3 regions of the Sinorhizobium sp. BG8 genome follow, and region 3 is predicted to be linked to each of the others. Evidence: predicted binding sites of a transcription regulator. Region 3 holds the regulator's gene; each other region holds the start of a gene.

The links. Region 3 encodes LexA, which represses DNA repair genes until DNA is damaged. Its sites were predicted from a motif close to TGTTCNNNNTGTGTTCNG; they were not measured.
Region 1: a site for LexA is predicted at 1,151-1,168, ahead of F3Y30_RS16350 (UvrD-helicase domain-containing protein). Genes of this name have one in related genera too.
Region 2: a site for LexA is predicted at 1,280-1,297, ahead of F3Y30_RS23335 (ATP-dependent helicase). Genes of this name have one in related genera too.

Annotation. Positions count from the first base shown of each region.
Region 1 covers NZ_CP044011.1:3,463,283-3,465,551, forward strand. The annotation lists gene F3Y30_RS16340 (cyclase family protein) at 1-624, shown strand, start outside; gene F3Y30_RS16345 (carboxymuconolactone decarboxylase family protein) at 685-1,092, shown strand; gene F3Y30_RS16350 (UvrD-helicase domain-containing protein) at 1,210-2,269, shown strand, end outside.
Region 2 covers NZ_CP044012.1:496,216-498,484, forward strand. The annotation lists gene F3Y30_RS23330 (FAD-binding oxidoreductase) at 1-1,069, shown strand, start outside; gene F3Y30_RS23335 (ATP-dependent helicase) at 1,368-2,269, shown strand, end outside.
Region 3 covers NZ_CP044011.1:2,990,838-2,993,106, reverse strand. The annotation lists gene F3Y30_RS14140 (ComEC/Rec2 family competence protein) at 1-842, shown strand, start outside; gene lexA (transcriptional repressor LexA) at 863-1,579, opposite strand; partial or broken gene glp (gephyrin-like molybdotransferase Glp) at 1,717-2,269, opposite strand, start outside.

The sequences.
Region 1 (2,269 bases), 470 kb from region 3:
GGGCCCCAGCAGTTCTTCCGCGAACAGAAGTTCAACTTCAAGGAGCATACATTCAATCTGTTCGAACTGCGCTACAGCGAGCATACCGGCACGCACATGGATGCGCCGCTGCACTTCTCCGCCGACGGCCTTTCCGTCGCGGAAATTCCCGTTGGCAATCTCGTCGTTCCGCTGGCAGTCATAGACATCAGGGAGAAGGCCGCGTCCAACCCGGATGCGCAGGTTACCCCTGACGACCTGAAGGCCTGGATCGCGGCCAATGGCGAGATCCCGGAAAACGCTTGCGTGGCGATGAATTCGGGCTGGTCGGCCCATCTGGGAACCGACAAGTTCCGCAATGCCGACGGTGAGAAGAAGATCCACTTCCCCGGCTTCCATGTCGAGACTGTCCAGGCGCTCCTGGAGACGACGACCTCCGGCATCGCCGTCGACACGCTTTCGCTCGACTACGGCATCTCCCCCGACTTCGCCACCCACAACACCTGGCTTCCTGCGGGTCGCTGGGGGCTTGAGGCCGTCGCCAACCTCGACAAGGTGCCGGTAAAGGGCGCAACGATCATCGTCGGCGCACCGAAGGTTCGCGGCGGCACCGGCGGCCCGGCCCGCGTCTTCGCGCTCGCCTGATCCCGTCCGGGACCGGCGACATTCGCCGCCGGTCTCCTTTCGCGTTGCAAGGAATTCGCCATGAGCACCGTCAAGCCTCCCGCCGACCTCGAAGCCGATTCCCGCGTCAAGGCGGTGTTCGACGACATCCGGGCCACGCGCAGGTCCGACTTCATCAACAACATGTGGCTCTACCTCGCCTTCGACCCCGCCCTGCTGGAAAGCACGTGGCGCGAGGTCAAGGCCGTCATGGCAGCGCCCTCCGAACTCGATCCGCTGGTCAAGGAGATGCTCTACATCGCCGTCTCCGTCACCAATGGCTGCGGCTACTGCGTCCATTCGCACACGGCTGCCGCCAAAGCGAAGGGCATGACGGCCGGGCAGCACGCCGAACTCCTTTCCATCATCGCGCTCGCCGGCAAGACGAACCAGCTTGCGACCGCCCTCCAGGTACCCGTCGACTCGGCATTCGACGCCGATCGCGGCTGAGCGGACGCACCCTCAACCCGTCTGCCCCGCCGCACCCGTGCCGTCGGAGACGGGAGCGTGGAATAAAAGAAGAACGGAAAACTGGCCTTTCGCCCCCGAATCACTACATTGGGCCGCATGATGAGCGGTTACGACGATATTCCCTTCTTCGATGAAGACCCGGCGCTTGCGAAGAAGACACCGGTTCCCGAACGCAGCACAGGCGGCATTGCGGCACGCGCCATGGCCGCGCGCGATGCCTCGCGTGCCCCGGACTACCTCTCCGGCCTCAATCCGGAGCAGCGCGAAGCGGTCGAGACGCTCGACGGTCCCGTCCTCGTGCTTGCGGGCGCCGGCACCGGCAAGACCCGCGTGCTGACGACCCGCATCGCCCATATCCTTGCGAGCGGCCGCGCCTTTCCCTCGCAGATCCTCGCCGTGACCTTCACCAACAAGGCCGCGCGCGAGATGAAGGAACGCATCGGCTTGCTCGTCGGCGGCGCCGTCGAAGGCATGCCCTGGCTCGGAACCTTCCACTCGATCGGCGTCAAGCTTCTGCGGCGCCACGCCGAGCTCGTCGGCCTGCGCTCCGACTTCACCATTCTTGACACCGATGATGTCGTGCGGCTGATCAAGCAGATCATCCAGGCCGAGGGCCTCGACGACAAGCGCTGGCCGGCCAAGCAGTTCGCCGGCATGATCGACGGATGGAAGAACAAGGGTCTCGACCCGGCCCAGATTCCGGAAGGCGACGCCCGCGCCTTCGCCAACGGCAAGGGCCGCGAACTCTACGCCGCCTACCAGAACCGCCTCAGGACCCTGAACGCCTGCGATTTCGGCGATCTTCTGCTGCACCCGATCCGCATGTTCCGCGCCAATCCGGATATCCTGCGCGAGTACCACGACAGGTTCCGCTATATCCTCGTGGACGAGTACCAGGACACGAACACCGCCCAGTACATGTGGCTGAGGCTGCTGGCGCAGCGTGCGAAGGGCGTGCCGCAGAACGTCTGCTGCGTGGGTGACGACGACCAGTCGATCTATGGCTGGCGCGGCGCGGAGGTGGACAACATCCTGCGCTTCGAGAAGGACTTTCCGGGCGCCAAGGTCATCAAGCTCGAACGCAACTACCGTTCGACCGCCCACATACTCGGTGCCGCCGGGCATCTGATCGCCCACAACGAGGGCCGCCTCGGCA
Region 2 (2,269 bases), on a different replicon from region 3:
CGGTCAGGTCAACCCCGGACTTAAGGTCCCGCCGGACCAGTTGGAGGCGGATCACGGCAGCGACCTCGGCCAACGGATGTTTGCGCTCTCCCAGGGGGCACCCGACGAAGTGTTCGATCTCATCGAGCGACTCGAGATCGGTTGCTCGCCCGTGCGGTCAGGTACCTTGCGGGCGGCGATCAATCTTCCATCGCAGAAAGGCGAAGAGGATCTCTTCCGCCAGCTCTCGCTGCGCGGCATACCCGTCGAAAGGTTGGAGGCGGTCGAGATGGTGCGAAGAACGGCTACGCGCCACTACGTGTCGGGCCTGTTCGATCCTCGCGGCGGTCACATCAACCCGCTTGCCTATGCGCGCGGCATTGCGGCAGCCGCCCTTCGGGCTGGAGCACGCATTCACGCATTCTCGCCTGCCCAGACAATCGAAAGACAAGGGGTGAACTGGAAGGTCAGAACTCCCACCGGCACCGTCACGGCGCCGCATGCGATCCTCTGCACGAACGGCTACACCGATAACCTGTGGCCCGGCCTCCGTCGTACCATCATTCCGGTCATGAGCGCGATCGTCGCCACGGATCCACTCCCACCTGCCCTGCTCGCTGACATCATGCCGAGCCGATCCTCTGTCTATGAGATCGGCTGGAATACCGTGTACTACCGCGTCGACCATCAGGGGCGGCTGCTTATGGGGGGCCGAAGCTCCGGGAAAACCAGCGGAGAGGAACGGACCGGTCATCTGGTTTCGCATGCCGAACGCCTCTGGCCATCACTGAAAGGAGTTGCGTGGCCATGGCGATGGAGCGGACAGGTGGCGCTCACCACCGACCACTACCCGCACCTGACCGAACCGGAAGCAGGCCTCCACCTGATGCTCGGATACAACGGTCGCGGGGTGGCGATGGCGACCCTCATGGGGCGCCTGCTTGCGGAGCGCATCGCCACCGGGGCGACACAGCCCTTTCCCATGCCGGTCGATATCGGGTTGCACCCCATTCCGTTTCACGGGCTGCATCGGTTCGGAGTCGCGGCGCGGATTTTCTATGGCCGCTTGCGAGATGCTTTCAGCGTCTAGCGCATTTTCGTGTTTCTCCGCGTCGGGGAAATCCTCCAGCCCTTTGACTTAAGGTAGTTCCTCACCCAGGGCCGCCTCGAACTTTTGCCGGCGGTAGTCTGGCGCATTTCGTGCAATTGACGCGAGGCCGCTAGTGCGACCTCAAGAGTTTCCGGCCCGGCCGCCGACGGGCGTTTCGGCAAGGGTTTCCAAGCACGCGCGCTTGCCATAAGTTCCCACTATGTTCCGCCGTTTCTTTCGATTCGATGACTCGGCCAAGGGAACGACAAGCCGGAACACGCAATCTGCTGGAGTTTAAATGAGCGCGGCAGCCTATCTCGACAAACTGAACGATGCCCAACGCAGGGCCGTCGAATACGGGTCGAACCTGCCCGACGGATCGACGGCCGGACCGCTGCTCGTCATCGCAGGCGCAGGCTCCGGCAAGACCAACACGCTGGCGCACCGGGTCGCTCACCTGATCGTCAATGGCGCCGATCCGCGGCGCATCCTGCTGATGACCTTCTCGCGCCGTGCCGCGTCAGAAATGGCGCACCGGGTCGAACGGATCTGTGCGAAGGTGCTTGGAGCGAATGCGGGGATCATGACGGATGCGCTGACCTGGGCCGGCACATTTCACGGCATCGGTGCGAGGCTCCTGCGGGACTACGCCGATCAGATCGGCTTGAACCCCGACTTCACAATCCACGATCGGGAAGATTCGGCAGATCTCATGAATCTGATCCGGCACGAACTGGGCTTTTCGAAAACCGAAAGCCGGTTTCCCACCAAGGGTACCTGCCTGTCCATCTACTCGCGCGCCGTCAATGCCGAGGAACCGCTCGATCAGGTCCTCAAGACATTCTTCCCCTGGTGCGCGGGCTGGGAGAAAGAGTTGCGAGAGCTCTTCGCGTCCTATGTCGAAGCCAAGCAGGCCCAAAACGTGCTCGACTATGACGACCTGCTGCTCTACTGGGCGACGACCGTGAGCGATCCTGTTCTGGCCGACGACATCGCCGGACGCTGGGACCATGTCCTTGTGGACGAGTATCAGGACACGAACCGGCTCCAGGCCTCCATTCTCATGGCACTCCGGCCCGGCGGTGGCGGATTGACGGTCGTGGGCGACGATGCCCAGTCGATCTACTCGTTCCGCGCGGCGACGGTTAGAAACATCCTCGACTTCCCCAGCGCCTTCACCCCTGCCGCCGACATCATCAC
Region 3 (2,269 bases):
CTGCCCTCTATGTGATGGGCAAGGGGATAGGGTGGATGATCGACATGTCGCACTGGGTCGCGGGGTGGGGAGGGGAAATCGTCACTGGCCGCCTACCGCAGGAAAGCGTCTACCTGATCGCAGCGGGCGGCGGCTTGCTCTGCATCCTGCATACGAGACTGCGGCTTATCGGCCTTCCGCTCATCGCGGCTGGCATCCTGGCACTCCTCCCGGAAACGAGGCTGCCGGAGGTACTCGTTTCCGAGGATGCAAAACTCGTTGGCGTGGTCTCTGCAACAGGCGTGTCGATCAACAGGCAGAAACCGCCAGCCTTCGTCTATGATCAGTGGCGGCGAGCTCTGCGTCTCGGTCCCTACAGCCCCCCCCACATGGCCGCAGCGCGTGCCAGTACATTCGGCGAGACAGCAACCCGGCGTCAAACGCTGTCCGGTCGCGACCATAAAATGGAGGACGGCCCAGCCGTCCGCGCGGCGATGAAGGAGGCGTTTGGCGCGCAAGCCGAACCCTCGCGGTTCCTATGCCGCCCGAAACAATGGTGTGCCGTACGGTCGCCTTCCGGATGGCGCATCGTGGCAATCGAGGATCCGGCCTACCTTGCAGCGGCCTGCGGAACGGCAGATCTGGTGATCGCGCCGCAATTCCTGAAATCCGCGGCTTGCAGTGCCACCATCGTAACGGCACAGACGTTGAGGCGGACAGGAGCGCTCGAAATCTATGCTCTGGGCGGGCACGGGTCATTTCCCGCGAACGCCCGCATCGAGACGTCGATCACGTCATTGGACAGGCCATGGGCCATGCACCGTACATATGATTGGCGCAGCAATCAGTTCAAGGCGGAGTAGGCGTCAGGCGGACGCGTGCCTCAATGATAGCGGCGGATGAGCCCCACAAGCTTTCCCTGGATCTTCACGCGGTCAGGGCCGAAGATCCTTGTTTCGTATGCGGGGTTTGCCGCCTCGAGAGCGATGGACGCACCCTTGCGACGGAACCGCTTTAGCGTCGCTTCCTCGTCGTCCACGAGGGCTACTACGATTTCACCCGGATTGGCGTTGCTGGCATTCCGGATAATGACGGTGTCACCATCGAGAATGCCGGCCTCGATCATCGAGTCGCCCTTGACCTCAAGGGCATAGTGCTCGCCGCTGCCGATCATTTCGGCCGGAATGGTAATGTCGTGGGTGTTGTTCTGGATAGCGGAAATCGGCACACCGGCAGCGATCCGGCCCATGACGGGGATGGAGACCGACGAGGAGAAGTCGTCGCCTGCCGCCGCTTTCTGTGCTGGAGGCGGCTGTGTCTTGCCTCTGCTTCCCTCGATCACGCTCGGCGAGAAACCGCGCTTCGGCTGAAGGCTCGATGAATAGGAGTCCGGCAGCTTTATGACCTCGAGGGCGCGCGCCCTGTTCGGGAGGCGGCGGATGAAGCCTCTTTCCTCCAGCGCCGTGATGAGCCGGTGGATGCCGGACTTGGATGCCAGGTCGAGCGCATCCTTCATTTCATCAAAGGATGGCGGGATTCCCGACTCCTTCATCCGCTCGTGGATGAACAAGAGAAGTTCCTGTTGCTTGCGCGTCAGCATATCCTGCACCCCAGAATCATTAGTGAAACAAATCCAGAACAGACACTATATGTTCCATATGTGTTCCGCAAGTGGATAAGATTTCGTGAAGGTACGGCGCAGAATGCGAGATTATTCTCGACGAAGCAGCGAGAATCTCAGGCTGGCTCCCGCAGCATGAGGACATCGCATTGCGCGCCGGCTTCCAGTGCCGGGGCATGCGGCGGGCGGACGATCAGGCAGTCCGATCCGGCAAAAACCTTCATCATGGAGGAGTCCTGCTGGCCGAACGCACTCGCCGCGAGCGAGCCATCCTGCAAGCGGATGATGCGTGCGCGCAAATAGTCCTGGCGGCGATCGTTCTCGGCTAGAGCGGTCGCGGTCACCAGCGTGCGCAAACGATTCCTGGCCGGGGTTCGAGCGAGCCGGTGCACGAGGGGTTCCAGGAACAACAAACCGCAAACGAGGCTCGAAACCGGATTTCCGGGCAGGCCGAACACCTGTGCCTTACCCAATTTGCCGACCATCAAGGGTTTTCCCGGGCGCATTGCGATACGCCAGAAATCGAGCTGCATACCCGCTTCTCGCATCACGCCCTGGACGAGGTCATGGTCGCCGACGGACGCACCTCCGAGGGTCACGATCACGTCGGGGCTGTGGCGGCGGCGGCCTCAATGACCGCCCGCAGTGCGACGGGATCGTCCTTTACGA